3 regions of the Sinobaca sp. H24 genome follow, and region 3 is predicted to be linked to each of the others. Evidence: a T-box and tRNA genes for the amino acid it is inferred to sense, from the RefSeq annotation. Region 3 holds a T-box; the other regions hold tRNA genes.
The links. A T-box is a leader RNA that pairs with one kind of tRNA and senses whether it is charged. The one in region 3 lies ahead of metG (methionine--tRNA ligase), so its partner is inferred to be a tRNA-Met.
Positions count from the first base shown of each region.

Region 1: it has a tRNA-Met gene. The T-box ahead of metG (methionine--tRNA ligase) is inferred to sense a tRNA for this amino acid. The anticodon was not compared.
Region 2: it has a tRNA-Met gene. The T-box ahead of metG (methionine--tRNA ligase) is inferred to sense a tRNA for this amino acid. The anticodon was not compared.

Region 1 is NZ_JALBWT010000001.1:27,945-33,995, forward strand. It holds gene tsaE (tRNA (adenosine(37)-N6)-threonylcarbamoyltransferase complex ATPase subunit type 1 TsaE) at 1-242, opposite strand, end outside; gene thiL (thiamine-phosphate kinase) at 245-1,249, opposite strand; tRNA gene MMY81_RS00155 (tRNA-Met) at 1,387-1,463, opposite strand; rRNA gene rrf (5S ribosomal RNA) at 1,485-1,601, opposite strand; gene MMY81_RS00165 (hypothetical protein) at 1,786-1,923, shown strand; gene MMY81_RS00170 (pyridoxal-phosphate dependent enzyme) at 2,003-3,106, shown strand; gene MMY81_RS00175 (trans-sulfuration enzyme family protein) at 3,163-4,308, opposite strand; gene MMY81_RS00180 (5-oxoprolinase subunit C family protein) at 4,333-5,289, opposite strand; gene pxpB (5-oxoprolinase subunit PxpB) at 5,318-6,049, opposite strand.
Region 2 is NZ_JALBWT010000008.1:72,702-78,752, forward strand. It holds gene MMY81_RS12655 (trans-sulfuration enzyme family protein) at 1-770, shown strand, start outside; gene MMY81_RS12660 (threonine synthase) at 823-1,926, opposite strand; gene MMY81_RS12665 (helix-turn-helix transcriptional regulator) at 1,941-2,594, opposite strand; gene MMY81_RS12670 (D-TA family PLP-dependent enzyme) at 2,818-3,924, shown strand; gene MMY81_RS12675 (hypothetical protein) at 3,973-4,116, opposite strand; rRNA gene rrf (5S ribosomal RNA) at 4,316-4,432, shown strand; tRNA gene MMY81_RS12685 (tRNA-Met) at 4,454-4,530, shown strand; gene MMY81_RS12690 (AIR synthase related protein) at 4,840-5,070, shown strand; gene MMY81_RS12695 (thiamine-phosphate kinase) at 5,085-5,669, shown strand; gene tsaE (tRNA (adenosine(37)-N6)-threonylcarbamoyltransferase complex ATPase subunit type 1 TsaE) at 5,672-6,051, shown strand, end outside.
Region 3 is NZ_JALBWT010000033.1:35,756-41,806, forward strand. It holds partial or broken gene metG (methionine--tRNA ligase) at 1-1,699, opposite strand, end outside; T-box leader at 1,759-2,019, opposite strand; gene MMY81_RS26505 (transition state genes transcriptional regulator AbrB) at 2,389-2,682, shown strand; gene rsmI (16S rRNA (cytidine(1402)-2'-O)-methyltransferase) at 2,743-3,615, opposite strand; gene MMY81_RS26515 (GIY-YIG nuclease family protein) at 3,599-3,886, opposite strand; gene MMY81_RS26520 (tRNA1(Val) (adenine(37)-N6)-methyltransferase) at 3,870-4,598, opposite strand; gene yabA (DNA replication initiation control protein YabA) at 4,698-5,051, opposite strand; gene MMY81_RS26530 (PSP1 domain-containing protein) at 5,083-5,898, opposite strand; gene holB (DNA polymerase III subunit delta') at 5,901-6,051, opposite strand, start outside.

The DNA of each region.
Region 1 (6,051 bases), on a different contig from region 3:
TAAACATCCAGGTGATAAAAAGGCACACGTCCCATATATTCCTTCATAATTGTATACGTTGGACTGTTTACGTTTCCCTTCACACCGAGACCAACCGCCAGCCCTTTGGCAAAGTGGGTTTTCCCCGTACCTAAATCCCCGGACAACGTGATCACGTCACCGGCCCGGGCCAGTCTGCCAATCTCTTCGGCCTGCTTCATCGTATCATCGGGCGAGACCGTCGTTATATGAAAGGCTGCCATTGCTATCCCTGCCCTTCTTTTCCACTAAAATGATTGTATCCTTTTTTTTCAAGAGAGACTATTTTTTCCCCGTCATGAAGCCACACGCCGGGTGTTCCTGTTTCCACACGGCCGATCTTCGTTACCTTCTGTCCTGCAGCTTCGGCCTGTTTCCGGAAATCATCCCAGCTTTCGGCTTCTATCGTACCAAGCAGTTCGAAATCTTCACCGCCGTAGAGCATCCATTCCCAGTAGTCTTCTGGTGTGTAATCGGTAAATTCATTGGGTATCGGCACAAGCCCCTGTTCCAGATGCATCTGGATACCGCTTGCTTCCGCTATTTCAAAGCTTTCACTGGCTAGACCGTCACTGATATCATTGAGTGCCATTCTTGCTGTCATCGAGGCAGCAAGCCGCCCCACTTCCACCTGCGGCTCCGGCCGCTGATGATAGGAAAGAAGCCTCTCTTCTACTGAAGAAAAAGAAGCGTGCCTGCCTTTTTCCAGCAGCAGCTTTAAGCCGGATGCCGAACGGCCGACAGGGCCCGTTAGAAAAATCACATCTCCGGCTGCGGCATTACGGCGAAGCAGCCTGCGTCCGGCTTCCACACGTCCGATAACGGTGATCGATACCATCAGCTCATGCGCTGAGGACACAGTATCCCCGCCGATCAAATCCATGCTGTACCGGCCCCCAAGCGCTGCCATTCCTTTATACAGTCCGGACAGCTCTTTGTCCTCCCAGTGAGGGGGAATTGCAATGGATACAATATAAAAGGAAGGCTCCGCTCCCATTGCGGCCAGATCACTGATATTCGCAGCCAGCGCTTTATAGCCGATGTCATAAGGAGCCATTGTTTCTTTTTTGAAATGAATGCCCTCAATCATTGTATCCACACAGACAACTTCATCAAAAAAAGAAGACGCCCGGTAAACTGCAGCGTCGTCTCCTATTCCTTCTTCAAGTCGTTTTTGGTGGGAATGAGCAGGCGTATGCTGTTGAATCCATTCAAATTCGTCTTTTGGCATGCTATCACCCATCTATTTTCTCGGTCTATTCGTTATTCTTTTAGTTTACCTTATTCTATAAAAAGCGCAAGAAAACGAAGGGATTCTTCATTTTGCGCATAAAAAAAAGCCCTATCGGCTTGAGTGTGTAAAATAATTGGTTGCGGGAGGAGGATTTGAACCTCCGACCTCCGGGTTATGAGCCCGACGAGCTACCAGACTGCTCTATCCCGCGATATGGGTAAAAAATCAACAAGCACGGCAACGTCCTACTTTCACAGGGGGTCGCCCCCCAATTATCATCAGCGCTGAAAAGCTTAACTTCCGTGTTCGGCATGGGAACGGGTGTGGCCTTTTCGCTCTCGCCACCGTACTTATTGTTTTTTATGTGGTGTGTCTCTCAACGCCACGTATAATAATATACCACGTGATTATTCATACCGCAACCCTTATTTTCAACTTTTTGTTTTAATTTATTGTCAGAAATGTTACAATATTATAAATACTATTAAAGAAGGAAAGATGCCCGTAAAGGATACGATAAAGGAGGGATTCTGATGAATGTCGGCCGATCGTTGTCTGCTTTTCTACTTGCAAATGTTATGCTGCTTCTAACGTTTATCTTTTTACCTGTGCTTATACTAACAGACAATATCAGCGTCTACCAAAACATGCTGAACCATATTAACAAATAGTTAGAAGTGCACAGACTAAGAAGCTGTCCTTAAAAAGGGCAGTTTCTTTACGGTTCTAGATGAAGGAAAGGATAAGATAATGGAAGAATATATTTGCTCCACCTGCAATAAGACATACACAGCTGTCTCTATGGTATGGCGCTGCACATGCGGCAGCATGCTCGACATACATAAGGATACGCCCCGTATTGATCAATCGTCCTGGGACCCGAAGGTTCGAACCCTATGGCGCTATGTCCAAGCGATGCCTTTCGCAAAGGACTCCAGAACCTGGGAAACCGTTACGCTTGGAGAAGGCCAGACACCTTTAGTCGTGCTGGATACTCTTGAGCCCCACACCTATGTAAAAGTAGATTACATGATGCCCACCCTTTCTTTCAAAGATCGCGGAGCGGCCGTTCTAATCACCAAAGCCAAAGAATTAGGCGTTTCGAAAATCATCGCAGACAGCAGCGGCAATGCGGGTACCGCTATCGCTGCTTACGCTGCCCGCTGTGCGATAGCCTGCGATATTTATGTGAGCGCCCATACGTCTCCCAAAAAGATCGCACAAATCGAGGCTCATCACGCCACAATAAAGCAGGTTCAGGGCACGAGAGAAGATGTCGCCGCCGCTGCCCAGCAGGCTGTAGAAGCAGAAGGCATTTTTTACGCCAGCCATGTATACAATCCCTACTTTTTTGAAGGAACAAAAACATATGCCTACGAAATTTATGAGGAGCTAGGCCGCGCCCCCGACACGTTGATTATTCCTGTTGGAAATGGCACGCTTCTGCTCGGTGCCTACTATGGGTTTAAAGAATTGCTGGCTAATGGGTTCATTGACAAAATGCCAAAGATCGCAGCCATTCAGGCAGCAAACTGCGCATCCCTTGCTTCTGCTTTTGAGCGTCAGGAACAAACCACGGCTCCTTTAACGAATCAGGGAACAGCAGCTGAAGGGATTGCTATTGCTGCACCGGCACGGGCCGGACAGATTTTAGAGGCCGTATCTGATACAAACGGAACATTTATCACAATAGAAGAAGAGGAGATCGAGCGGGCAAGAGACATTCTCAGCCGTAAAGGGTTTTATGTGGAAATAACGTCCGCTGTCAATTATGCCGGATACCTTCAATACAGCAAAGCCACCGAAGAAATAGTGGTTATTCCCCTCTGCGGAGCCGGTATCAAATCAGGCTGACTTTTGCCAAGAGACGAAAAAAGAAGCTGTCCTCTCTGGGACAGCTTCTTTTTGTGTTATTTTTTTGCGGCTTCAAGCGCCTGGGTAAAGACAGCAATAATGTCCCGGCTGTCTTCAATACCCACTGAAATCCGTACCGTCTGCACGCTAATACCGAGAGCTGAACGAATTTCTTCCGGAACGGTACGGTGCGACGTATTAACCGGATAAGAAACCGTTGTTTCCACCCCGGCAAGCGACGGCATGATTTTAATCCACTGCAGCGAAGCAAAAAAGGTTTTAATATCATATGCTTCGGACAGGTTAACGCTGATCATCGCGCCGTTGCCGTGATCCGATAATCCTTTCGGATAAAAAACCTGGTCGGCACTTCCGCTTTTCTCGAACCATTCTGCCAGCCGACCCGCATTGTCAGACTGACTCTGCATTCGAAGCCCCAGCGTTTTCAGGCCGCGGCAGGCCAGCCAGCTTTCAAACGGACTTAAATTAGAACCCATAGAGATCATACGTTTTTTTGCTTTTGCAATCAGTTCGGTACCGCCTGTCAACACTCCGGCGCTCACATCACTGTGCCCGCCAATATATTTCGTGGCGCTGTGAACAACAAGGTCCGCACCAAGAGTATAGGGCTTCAGAAGGTATGGCGTAGGAAATGTGTTATCAATCATGACCCGCATATGCTCTTTACCCGAGGCCATAGCGACGAGTCCGGCAATATCTTCCACACGCAGTAATGGATTGGTCACCGATTCTGCATAAAGAAGCACGGTGTTGGACTGAATCGCTTTTTCTACATTGGCAAGGTCTCTAAAGTCGATAACGCTGACTTCAATTCCCCATTCCAGAAGTTCGGTTTGAAAGAGCTGGTACGTGCCGCCGTACAGATCAAGAGGCACAATCATGTGCTCCCCGGGTTTCACAGTCGCAAGCACTCCTGCCAGAATGGCAGACATCCCCGAGGACGTAGCCAGGCCGGCCGGAGCTTCCTCCAGCTCTGCGGTGCCATGTCCGAGATCATCGGAATTGGGATTGCTGTACCGTGTGTATAGATGTTCTTTTTCTCCGGAAAAGTACTGCTCCATATCGTCCAGATCCTGGAATGTAAATGCGGATGTCTGATAGATCGGTTTTGCCTTACTTACATTTTTTTCACCGTCGTTTTTCTGGAAATGAACCGCTTTTGTATTGAAATACGTTGCCATAATTATATCTCAGCCTTTCATTCATCATTGATAGTTGGATGCAAACTTAATACTTTTAATAAATGAGGTTTTCTTTTTCTTTACCTGATTGGCATTTTCCAAAGAAACCTTTTTAAAACGAACCCTCTGGCCCGGATACAGCTGGGCTGCTTTCGGAAGATCCGCCGAAATAACCGTCGCAATTCTCGTGTAGCCGCCGGTAGTCTGACGGTCCGCCATTAGAATAATCGGCTGCCCGCCGGCTGGAACTTGTATCGTTCCAAAAGAGGAAGCCTCTGACAATATATCAGCGGAGTCGACATGGGACAAGGTCTCGCCTTCCAGTCGGCATCCCATCCGATCCGCGTCTTTTGTGACGGTATAGCCCTGCCGGTAAAATAGTTCAACGGATTCTGGAGTAAATGCTTCTGTATCAGGTCCTTCAATCACTCGGAGCACCTGTTCATCAAGATACACCGGCTGCCGCTTGCGGGAAATACCTTTCCCCGTACGGCCGTTGGCACGGTCAGCATGGTAGTACAGCATATCATTCTTAAAAAGAGCCCGGCCTTCAATACCGCCGATTTTTGCTTTTAAATAGGTCGAAGAGCTTTCCAGAAACCGTTCCCCATCAAATCCGCCTTCTACCGTTAAGTAAGCCCTGGAGCCGTTTTTATGGCCTTTAAACGAAAGCACATCTCCTTTATGCACGAGGAAGCTTTTCCACTGAGGAACAGGCTTTCCATTACAGGCCGCATGCAGATCCGCACCTGTTAGGGCAATCACCGCTTCCGCTTCAAACACAAGCTTTGGGCCCATAATTGTAATTTCCAGACCCGGCGTATTTTCTTCATTACCGACAAGCAGGTTGCCGATCATTAAAGAATATACATCCATCGCTCCAGCAGGAGCAACACCCCGGTCCTGATAACCGTATCGGCCCAGATCCTGAATCGTCGTCAGCAGACCTGGCTTTTCTACTTTGCATAATATGTCCGGCATCGCTTTTCCTCCCCCTCCCTTCCTTACGTCAGACACGTTTTGTTTTAACACGGATCGTATACGTATTTTGCTTAACCTGTTCTTTAATAGTTCTATAATCTGCGGCTGATATTTCGTAAAAATTCAGAAAATCGCCGGCCTGCAGAAGAATAGGCGTGTCTGCTTCCTTATGAAACAAGGAGATCGGCGATCGGCCAATAATATTCCATCCTCCCGGACTGGTGATCGAATAAATACCTGTCTGCTGATTTGCAATCCCAACAGAACCGGCCTTAACGAGCGAGCGGGGGGTATCCAATCTTGGGACGGCCAATCGCTCATCCATTCCTCCAAGATACGGGAACCCCGGCGTGAATCCCATCATAAAGATGCGATAGTCAGGTTTCGTATGCATGGAAATAAGCCGTTTTCGGTTCAAACCCGTATGCTTGATCACTTTTTCCATGTCGGGAGCATAAGGTTCTTCATAACAGACCGGAATATGATAAAGGTGTGCCTGTTTAAAAGAACCTGCTTCTGCTTTATTTACATAAGCATCCAAAGCCGGAAGAAGCTGATCATATGTAGTAAGAGCAGAATCATAGTACACCGTAATCGCTCCATAAGAAGGCACCGCTTCAATCGTGCCGCCAGGGGGATTCTCTTTAAACTGCTTCATAAAAGACTGTATCAGAACGTGCGTTTTCTCAGAGATAGAGGGATCCAGCAGAATCCGAATGCCCTGATCGCCAATAGGAGAATACACAGGGGACAATGTCATAG
Region 2 (6,051 bases), on a different contig from region 3:
TCAGCATCATCGATTTCCGCGATCTGCAGAATGTGAAGCAGGCGATTCAGCCTAATACGGTGCTGCTTTATGCCGAGTCGGTAACCAATCCGCTTCTGCGCATGGAAGATATTGCAGGTCTGGTAGCAATGGCTGCTGAGAGAGACGGAATGCGCGTCATGATTGATAATACGTTTCCGACGCCTTATCTGCTGAAGCCCTATACGCTTGGTGCGGATCTTGTTGTACACAGCGCGACCAAGTATATCGGCGGCCACAGTGACGTGAGCGCCGGAGTATTAACAGGCAGCGAAGAACTGATCGGAAAAGCAAAAAAGCGGATGATCTCTATGGGATCGAACTTAAGCCCGTTTGAAAGCTGGCTTGCATGCCGAGGCCTGAAAACGCTCGGCCTGCGGATGCAGAGCCAGTCCGATAACGCTGCACGCCTGGCCGAATGGTTCCAGGAGAGCGGAAGCGCCGAGCAGGTATTTTATCCAGAAGGTTTGTCTGAGCATGGCAATGGCGCGATGGTGAGCGTCAATCTTTCCGACGCATATGACATCAAGACCTTTTTTGCTTCGCTGCAATGGATTAAAATCATGCCATCGCTTGCCGGTGTGGAAACCACGGTTTCCTATCCGGTCAACACGTCGCACCGCACCGTTCCGGAAGATATCCGTTCGGCTCTGGGTATCAGCGTACAGACGGTACGGATTTCTGTCGGCATTGAAGACAGCCGTGATATTATTTCGGTCTTTTCACAGGCACTTGAAGCTGCAAAAAAATAATAAAAAAGAAGCTGTCCGTCTGCGACAGCTTCTTTTTTATGGTATGCGAAGGTCATCCGGATTTGATACCGGCTCCGCAGAGCGGAAATACCACTTTTTCTTCCGGTGATTTCTTATATTGAAGGTATCCGGCGTAATTCACAGCGGAGGTGATTTCGACATAAAAGCCTTTCTTACTGAGAGCTTCTCTTGCACGTGGGATGTCCTCTTCTTCCACAGCTATAAAAGTTCCATTCGTGTCTGCGACGGCCTCTAAAATTTGTTCGGCGCGTGCCGGCGCGGCGACCGCAATTCCTTCAGCGGCCGTTCCTTGATTGGTTACAGGAGCTGCGGTTTTTTCCCGGCACCGGCCGGCGGAAACAAGCGGCGCGCAGTTGGCGGCCTGAACGGCTGCAATCTTTGGTATTTTTTCAATAAACCCGTTGTCCCGCAGTTCTTTAAATCCGTAATAGGCACCGAGCAGAAGCGTGCCGTTTCCAACTGGAACGATCAATGTATCGGGAGCCCCGCCGAGTTCTTCATAAATTTCATAGGCGTACGTTTTCGTTCCCTCGAAGAAATAAGGGTTGTATACATGACTGGCGTAAAAAACATTCTCTGTCTCTACTGCCTTCTGGGCAGCCGAAGCAATCTCCTCTCTTGTTCCGTGAATCTGCTTAACGGCGGCCCCGTGCGCTTGTATCTGAGCAGTTTTCTTTGGTGACGTCTGGTCGCTCACATACACATCGCAGTCGATAGAGCAGCGCGCAGCGTAAGCGGCGACTGCTGTTCCGGCATTGCCGCTGCTGTCCGCAATGACTTTCGTTACGCCTAATTCTTTTGCCTTTGTCATCAGAACGGCTGCACCGCGGTCTTTAAAAGACAAAGTAGGCATCATGTAGTCTACTTTCACATACGTATCAGGGTCAGAGGTGTCGAGCGCAATTAAAGGAGTGCGGCCTTCTCCCATCGTTACGCTTTCCCATGTTCGGGAGTCCTCGGCAAACGGCATGGTCTGCTTATAGCGCCATAAGGAGTGCGGGCACTTGTCCCAGGCCTTTGTATCAATAGTTGGGGAGCTTTTATGCAGATCCAGCATGCCGCCGCATGTACATTTCCATAGCAGAGACGTTACCGCATGTGTTTTTTTGCAGCTGTAGCAGATATATTCCTCCATGTTCCGGTTCCTCCTTAGTTGGACTGGCTTTTAATTTCGTCTAAATAACTGTAAATCGTTACTTTGGATACGTTTAATAAAGCTGCAGCTTTATCAATAGAACCCTTCATGGAAAAAATGCCTTTGTCCTCCATGAACTGAATCAAATCAATTTTTTCCTGACGCTTCATCCCGGGATACACTTTATTTTTTACAATCTGCTGGATAAGTCCGTCCACAATTTCTTCTACGTTGTCCATTTCGGCAGGGGAGGGTTCTTTATCTGGTGGTATTTCTACAGCCGCAGGAAGAAAAGTGCTGGTCCACTGCTGCAGCTGCTCGAGCGCCTGCACATCAAAGTTGATACAAAAGGCTCCGATTACTTTCTGGTCCGGGTTACGTATCAGAGTGGTAGACGAGCGGATGGCACGTTGATCCTCCGTGTAAAACGTATATCCCGCCAGGTAATCCTCGTGAAAGTCGTTGGAGCGCAGCACGGTTTTTACAAGATGGTCAAATGACTGGCCTGTTTCACGGCCGGTTACATGATTATTTACCGTGAAAATAACAGAAGCCTGCGGGTTGGTTAAATCGTGAAGCACCACCTCGCAGTCCGTCCCAAACATCGCGGCGGTCGATTTGGCTAAAGGAATATACCCTTTCAGGTGCTGCTCGTTTTCATTCGTCATTCTGCTGTCTCCTTCGGCTGAATTATATAAATTTTTATATATTATTTTTAAAAGGGTAAGTCGTTAAACTGCTGATATAAGTGTTTTTTTTTGAATAATCGTTTGACTTTTGAATAATTTTTATATAATATGATTTATATTGAAATTATATAGAATTTTTTATATGAATTCAAGCAGCGAAAGCAAAGCTTTTCGTTGATCTATGTAAGGAGGAGAAAAAAGCATGTATATCCGTGATATTGACACGCCGGCGCTGTTGATTGATAAAAACATTATGATGAGGAATCTCCAGTCCATGCAGGCTTACGCTGATAAAAATAATGTAACCCTGCGCCCGCACACAAAAACGCATAAGATGCCCGCGGTAGCCTGTCTTCAGGAAGAGGCAGGGGCAGTAGGTATAGCAGCAGCTAAGGTAGGAGAGGCTGAAGTAATGGCCGAGCGGGGATTAAAGAATATATTTATAGCCAATGAAATTGTAGGTGTAACGAAATTAAATCGTATTAGAACATTAGCAGAAACGATACACATTTCATTTGGCATCGATAATACGTACCAGGTGACTGAAATTGAAAAAGTATTTGAAGGGGCTGCCAAAAAAGCTCAGGTGCTGATCGAAATTGAAGTAGGGGAGAAGCGTTCGGGGATAACGACGAAACCCCAGTTTATCGAACTGCTTCGTGCACTCAAGAAATGCAGCAACGTCGAATTTAAAGGATTATTTTCCCACGACGGGCATTCGTATAAAGCGGAGACTAAAGAAGAGTGCAGAAAGATCTACATGGACAGCGTGAAAAGCACGCTGGACTATGCAGCATGGGCGGAGGAAATGAATATGAAAGCTGAGACGGTCAGCATAGGATCGACGCCTCCGTTTATGTTTGATTTCGAGGTTCCTGCAGGCGTGACGGAAATCAGGCCGGGAACCTATATTTTTATGGACGTTTCGCAAGGCAACGTTATTGGCAGCTACGACCGCTGCGCTGCTTCTGTTCTCACGACCGTGATCAGCAAACCGACAGAGGAGCGGGTGATTACCGACGTAGGGGCAAAAGGACTGACGGCTCAGAGCAGAAATGCGGGGTTAACAAAAACAGAGGGGTACGGAACCCTGAAAGCATTTGACGGTATTCACGTGGACGGCGTGTTTGATGAGCATGCTATTATTAATAACGCTTCGTTTCGTGCCAACATAAATATAGGGGAGAAAATAGAAATTATTCCTAATCATATTTGTCCGGTATGTAATTTATACGAAAAAGCTTACGTGATTTCCAACAACAAAGTAGAGGAAGAACTGCTCGTAGAAGGCAGAGGGAAACTGCAGTAAGAACCTAAAAAGAGCTGCCCAATTGGGACAGCTCTTTTAGGTGCAGCCTTATGATGATTTGTTAATATAGTTAAGCATGTTCTGAAAGATACTGATATTGTCTGTTAACAAAAGCACGGGCAGGAATACAAATGTCAGAAGCAGCATCACATTAGCCAGCAGAAAGGCAGATAGCGTACGGCCGGCACTCATCAGAATCCCTCCTTTATCACATCCTAAGCAAAAAAAAGCAGCGGGCTTTTTTATTATTAATAATAGTATTTATAATATTGTAACATTTCTGACAATAAATAAATAGAAAAAAGTTTAAAAATAGGGTTGCGAAGTGAATAATCACGTGGTATATTATTATACGTGGCGTTGAGAGACACACCACATCAAAACAAATAAGTACGGTGGCGACAGCGAAAAGGCCCCACCCGTTCCCATGCCGAACACGGAAGTTAAGCTTTTCAGCGCCAATGATAATTGGGGGGCGACCCCCTGTGAAAGTAGGACGTTGCCGTGCTGTTTGATTTTTAACCCATATCGCGGGATAGAGCAGTCTGGTAGCTCGTCGGGCTCATAACCCGGAGGTCGGAGGTTCAAATCCTCCTCCCGCAACCAATTATTTTTAAACTCAAGCCGATAGGGCTTTTTTTTATGCAAAAAATGAAGAATATCCTCGTTTTCTTGCGCTTTTTATAGAATAAGGTAAACTGAAAGCATAACGAATAGACCGAGAAAATAGATGGGTGATAGCATGCCAAAAGACGAATTTGAATGGATTCAACAGCATACGCCTGCCCATTCCCACCAAAAACGACTTGAAGAAGGAATAGGAGACGACGCTGCGGTCTACAAGGCGTCTTCTTTTTTTGATGAAGTAGTCTGTGTGGATACGATGATTGAAGGCATTCATTTTACAAAGAGACAATGGCGCCTTATGATATCGGCTATAAAGCACTTGCGGCCAATATCAGCGATCTGGCGGCGATGGGAGCGGAGCCTTCCTTTTATATTGTATCCATTGCGATTCCTCCGCACTGGGAGGATGATGAGCTCTCCGGCCTTTATGAGGGTATGGCGGAGCTGGGCGACCGGTTTGAAATGGATCTGATCGGAGGCGACACGGTTTCTTTCGCCCACGAACTGATGTATCCATAACCGTAATCGGCCGCGTGGAAACAGGACGCAGGCTGCTTCGCCGAAACGCCGAGCCGGGCGATGTTATTTTCCTCACAGGATCTGTCGGCCGTTCCGCTTCCGGCTTGAAGCTTCTGCTGGACAAAGGCAGGCATGCATCTTTTTCCTCCATAGAACAGACACTGCTCTCCTACCACCAGCGTCCCGAACCGCAGGTGAAAACCGGACGGCTTGCGGCTTCGTTAAGTGCACGAATTGCGCTGAATGATATCAGCGACGGCCTGGCCAGTGAAAGCTTTGAAATAGCTGAAGCAAGCGGCGTTCAAATGCACCTCGAGCAGGAGCTGGTACCCGTTCCGGGCGAATTTGCCGGATTTGATCCGGCGGAGTACTGGGAGTGGATGCTCTACGGCGGAGAAGACTTCGAGCTGCTCGGTACGATCGAAGCCGGGAGCTGGGAAGAGTTCCAAAGGCTCTCGGAAGCCGCGGGAATCAATGTAACGAATATCGGCCGCGTCGAGGCGGGAACGGCCGGCGTGTGGCTTCATCATCACGGAGATGCAGAAGCACTCGAGAAAAAAGGCTATAATCACTTCAGCGGAAAAGAAGGGCAGGGATAACGATGGCAGCCTTTCACATAACAACAGTATCTTCCGAAGATACGATGAAACAGGCGCAGGAGATCGGCCGTCTGGCCCGGGCAGGAGACGTGATCACGCTTTCCGGTGATTTAGGCACCGGAAAAACCCACTTTGCCAAAGGACTGGCACATGGTCTCGGCGTGACGGGAAACGTAAACAGCCCGACCTATACGATTATGAAAGAATACAAAGGCCGCTTTCCTTTTTATCATATGGACGTGTACCGGCTGGAAGAAGAAAGCGAAGAGCTGGGACTGGAAGAGTATATTGAAGGAGACGGCGTCACGCTGATTGAATGGCCGGAACGGATTGAAAGCTGGCTGGATGCGCCGGACCGTCTGCAGATTAAAATTGAGTACGC
Region 3 (6,051 bases):
TGAAATTCATCTATTGTAATTTCATTACTTTCGCTCTCCTGTGTGTCTTCTTCCTCGGCCGGTTCAGATTCTTCTTCTTTGCTACGCCCCCCATATCTTCAATAATGTGGGTTACTTCTTCTTTATAATCGAGTCTCGGGAATACCGGTGTGCCCTTTTTAACAACGGTAGTGCCTTCAGAAAGCACTCCAAAACTATGCAGGGATTCCCATGTGGTGTCTTCTTTTTGAATGCCAAGCTGTTCCCACATTTTCTGCGGTGTTTTTGTCATGAATGGCTGAATCATAATAGATATATGGCGCAGCGATTCTGCTAAATGATAAAGAACCGCCCCAAGCTGTTCAGCATGTTCTTCGTTTTTTGCGAGCACCCATGGCTGTGTTTCATCGATATATTTATTCGTGCGGCTTACCAGCTGCCAGATGGCCGTCAAGGCTACAGAGAATTCCATATCCTCCATTGCGTCTTCCACCTTAACCACTGTCGCTTCGACAAGATCGACAAGAGAAGCGTCAAATGGCGTTGCATCTTTTAAATAAGCCGGCAGCGTTCCGCCTTTGTATTTGTTAACCATAGCTACGGTACGGTTAAGAAGATTTCCCAGGTCGTTGGCCAAATCGTAATTGATGCGGTCTACGAAGCCCTCCGGCGTAAATACACCATCGGATCCAAACGGCACTTCACGCAGCAGGTAATAGCGGAGAGCATCAAGTCCATAGCGCTCTATCAATGGAATCGGATCAACGACGTTCCCTTTGGATTTCGACATTTTTCCATCTTTCATCAACAGCCAGCCATGGCCGAATACTTTCTTTGGAAGCGGCAGATCGAGTGCCATCAGCATAATCGGCCAGTATATCGTATGAAAACGTACGATTTCTTTCCCGACAATATGCACATCCGCCGGCCAGAATTTCTGATAATCCGCGTCCTGATCCGTACTGTAGCCAAGCGATGTAATATAGTTGGATAAAGCATCTATCCATACATAAACGACATGCTCCGGATCGCTTTCTACCGGAATCCCCCATTTAAATGCGGTACGGGAAACAGCGAGGTCTTCGAGCCCCGGTTTAATAAAGTTATTAATCATTTCGTTTTTCCGCGACTCCGGCTGGATAAATTCAGGATTTTCCTCATAGTACTTTAAAAGCCGGTCGGCGTAGCGGCTCATCCGGAAAAAGTAGGAGCGTTCTCTCACCCATTCTACGGCGTGGCCGCTGTCAGGGCTTTTCCCGCCGACAATTTTTTCGTTTTCATATATAGGATCATCAAGCTGTCTCTCGGTATAGAACGTTTCGTCGGGTACCGAATACCAGCCTTCATATTCGTCCAGATAAATATCGCCGTTTGACTTCAGCGTTTCAAAGATTTTCTGAACTACTTCTTTATGCCTTGATTCCGTAGTCCGGATAAAATCATCATAGGAAATATCAAGCTTTTCCCAGAGGTCTTTAATACCTGTCACTACTTCATTAACAAATTCCTGCGGGGAAACACCTTTTTCTTCGGCCTTGCGCTCAATCTTCTGACCGTGTTCATCGGTGCCCGTTAAATAGCGTACGTTGTATCCGCGCAGCCGCTTATAACGGGCCATAGCATCCCCTGCTACTGTCGTATAGGCGTGGCCGATATGAAGCTTGGCGCTTGGATAGTAAATAGGCGTTGTCAGGTAAAACGTCTTATCATTTTCTGTCATCGTGGGGCCTCCTCAATAGAAAAACTTCTTTATATAAAATAAAATAAACCCTCATCCTGCAAAGGGACGAGAGTTTTACTCACGCGGTACCACCCAAATTTCCCCGGCAGTCTGCCTGGGCTCGGTGCGCTTCTGCGGACTGCTTCAACAGAAAACAGCGCTCATCTTTAACGCAGACATACGTTTCTCTTTTGTTTTATATAAACTCAAGAGAAAACTCCTCCCGGACCATTTTCGAAAATTCCAGCTGCACCGGTTTTCAGCATCCCCCGGCTCTCTGTTACAGCGTCCTTTTGTACTTATCCTTTCACAGGAAAACAGTATTCATATTGTATTGGATATCAACAATAAATATATCGGGGAACGCCTTCACTGTCAATATCTTGGTCGCTGCGATTACATTCGACTTTTTTCGACAATTTTAAATAAAATCATTTCTTTTTTATCCTTATATTGGATATGTAAATGGAAATTACACCAGGGGAGAAAACTAAATATACTTTCTAAATACTGATTTAAACACTGATACAATAGTATTTTACTAATATGAAAAAATTTCTATATATTACAATAATACAAAGTAAAAAATATTTGACTTGGTTTCTAAACATTGGTATTCTTAGGTTACAAATAGAGAAAAATGTCGAAAGATGACATAAAAAGATTTCAATCCTAGGAGGACGAACATTATGAAATCAACAGGTATTGTACGTAAGGTAGACGAATTAGGACGGGTGGTTATTCCTATAGAACTTCGCCGCACACTGGAAATTGCAGAAAAAGATGCGTTGGAAATCTATGTGGATCATGACCGCATTATTTTGAAAAAATACAAGCCGAACATGACCTGTCAAGTTACCGGTGAAGTATCGGATGATAACGTTTCTCTTGCCGGCGGTAAAATTATTCTCTCCCCGGAAGGCGCAGAGGAAATTATGAAAGATCTTCAAAGCTATACAAGCAAGCACAAGACGAACGCCTAAAAAGCCAAATAAAGCAGCGGCATCCAAAAGGATGCCGCTTTTTTTGAAAGAAATGATTATTTATTCTCCCTGAATTTCGTGATAGGCCGCATATACTTCACGTTTGGGAATATCCCGGTCCACAGCGGCCTGTTTAATCGCTTCTTTTGATGTCATTCCTTCTTTTATATAATAATGCACATGGCTTTGCAGGCTGTATTCTTCCCACCAGTCGTTTTTTTTCATAAGATCTCCGCTTCCCGCTTCCACTACGAGTGAACATTCTCCTTTTATATGGTGGGAAGCAGCGTAATCAGCCAGTTCCGATATACGCCCGCGTGTAAATTCTTCAAAGCGTTTGGTCAGCTCTCTTCCAAGAGAAGCCTGGCGGTCTCCCCACACGCTGCTCATGTCTTTAAGCATGTCTTTCAAACGATGGGGAGCTTCGTAAAAAATCAGCGGCGCACCAACTTCAGAAAGCCGGGCCAGTTCGTCGAGACGGTCTTTCTTTTTTCTGGGTAGAAATCCGTAAAAGTAAAATCCCTGGGCTGCCAGTCCGGACGCGGCCAGCGCAGGCAGAACCGCATTCGCTCCGGGAAGGGGAATGACAGGTATATCGAGGTCCACACACTGCTTTACAATTTCCAGACCCGGATCGGAAACAAGCGGCATACCTGCATCACTTACTAAAGCTACCACTTTTTGTTCATGAAGCGCCTGCAGAATGGCTTCTCCCTTGTACTGCTTGTTATGCTCATGGTAGCTGTTCATAGGAGTGTGGATATCGAAATGCGAGCAGAGCTTTTTGGTTTGTCTCGTATCCTCCGCAAAGATAACATCCGCCTCCTTTAGAATCCGGACGGCCCGCCACGTCATATCTTCTAAATTCCCTATCGGGGTGGCAACCAAATACAGGCTTCCGCCTTCCTGTGCAAAACTATGTTGTTGTTTCATGCCTACCTCCTCTGTTGTTTTGAATCAACATTTCTTTTTTCTCCCGGTTCCAGGATTTAATTTCCCGTTCTCTCTGCAGTGCTTCCCGCTTGGTTGAATATGCTTCCTGATGCATTAAAACAAGAGGGCCTCGTCCTCTCGTATACTTCGCACCCTTTCCCGCTGCGTGGGCCGCTATTCTTTTTTCTACATTGTCGGTATACCCGGTATACAAGGTATGGTCGGCGCAGCGAAGAATATATATATAATGCTGCTTAATCGCTTCCTTCATAATATTTCTGAAACTCCTTTGTATATTGTCTCTGATCATCGTAAACAATCAAAGGGGGTTCTATTGTCAAACCCGGCCGGCCTGCTTTTATTCCTTCGAGCAGCAGAATATTTGCCGGGCGGTCCGCCAGCGGATGAATCCATTTCGCCCGTTTTGGTTCAATACCATACTGTTGATAGAGATGCACTAATTCCAAAAAGCGCTCCGGACGAAGGACCATTGCTACTTTTCCCTTCTGCTTGACCATACGGGAAGCAGCCTTCACGATATCCTGCAGAGTGCCGTTTCGTTCATGGCGGGCGGCGTCAAAATGAGGATTGTTATGGTACTCCGTTTCTGCGACTGCAGCAAAGTACGGCGGGTTGCAGGTTACCAGATCAGCCTGGGCCGGCGGGACAGTTGTTTCCCGTACATCTGCTTCGATGCACTGAATTTGGGCGGAGAGATGATTGAGGTGTATACTCCGATCAGCCATATCTTTTAAACGAGGCTGGATTTCTATCCCTGTAATAGGCACCCGGCTTCTTGTTGATAATACAAGAGGAATCACTCCATTGCCGCTGCACAAGTCAACAATACTGCCCTGCGTGATAGGCACCCAGGCAAACCTCGCCAGCAGTACAGCGTCCATGGAAAACGAAAACACGTCCTCACTTTGAATAATCTGCAGGTTTTTTGTTATGTAATCAATTCGTTCGTTCTGGTCTGTCACGTGCGGCCACTCCCTTATTCCAATAAACTGCCGGCTGTCATCTATTTACACAAAAAGACTGCCCAAAGAGTGAAAAATCACTTTTAGACAGCCTGTTCTTTATTTTTGCTGGAGAAAGGATAAGCAGAATAAACAATCGCCATCTGTACGAAGGCTTCCATAATGCATGTTGCAGATATGAAAACCTTCGTGATAAAGGCGGGCCAGGTTATCGTATCCCTCGCCTACACTTGTACGCTTCGGTTTTTTGTTTACCTGAAGCTTTTCCATTTCCAGTCTGGCTTCTTCTTTTACGTCCAAACGTTTACGCAGATGCTGATTTTCCAGGGAAAGGGCTTGATTTTCCTCAATCAGCATAGCCAGCTGTTCTTTTAATTCCCCCAGCTCATCATGTAAAGCGCCAATTCGTTCTTCCATATGAATGACCTGCGAAAATATTTCTCGTTTCTCCACGTTCCTCCCCACCCCAATTGTCCGTATGCTGTCAGCGAGTAATGAATCCCTGCTCCATTAATTCATCCAGGCTGTATTCCAGCGCATTTTCATGTTCTGTAATATGAACCTGCACCAGCCGCTCTAGTATGTTAATTCCGGCTACTTTTCCACGGCCTTCCGGTGTTTCAATTTTCTGCCCAATGTCAGGCAGATCTTTTTTCGCCTGCTCATAATGATCGTTCTCATATTTAAGACAGCACATTAAGCGTCCGCACAGTCCGGAAATCTTGGCCGGGTTTAATGAAAGGTTCTGGTCTTTGGCCATTTTAATGGAGACCGGTTCAAAATCGCCGAGAAAAGTGGAACAGCAGAGCACTCGGCCGCAGGGACCAATACCTCCAAGCATTTTGGCTTCATCTCGTACACCAATCTGCCGAAGTTCAATGCGGGTCCGGAACACTGAAGCTAAATCCTTTACTAAATTTCTAAAATCGATGCGGCCGTCCGCTGTAAAGTAAAAAAGCACTTTATTGCGGTCGAAAGTATATTCTACATTGACGAGCTTCATATCTAAGCTGTGTTCAGCAATTTTTGCCGCACAGGTTGCGAATGCCTTCTCCGACAATGTTTTATTTTCTTCCATGGCTTTTTTGTCTTTGCTGTCTGCGATACGCAGCACCTTTTTCAAAGGCAGTACGACATCGTCTTCATTAACCTGTTTATTGCCAATGACTACTTTCCCATATTCCACACCCCGGGCGGTTTCTACAACAATCCATTCCTCAGCGGGAATCGTTAACTCACCTGGGGAAAAGTAATATATCTTGCCTGCTTTCTTAAACCTGACTCCTACTACGTCATGCAAGGCTATGATCCCTCCTGTAAATGAAGCACTAACTGCTCCATCAGAAGCTGGTTATTTACATTAGCACGAAGACGTCGTTTTGCGTCCAGGATAAACTGCATCGATGCAGCAATCTCTTGTTCTGTTATAGAAAGGGCTTGTGATTCAAGCTTT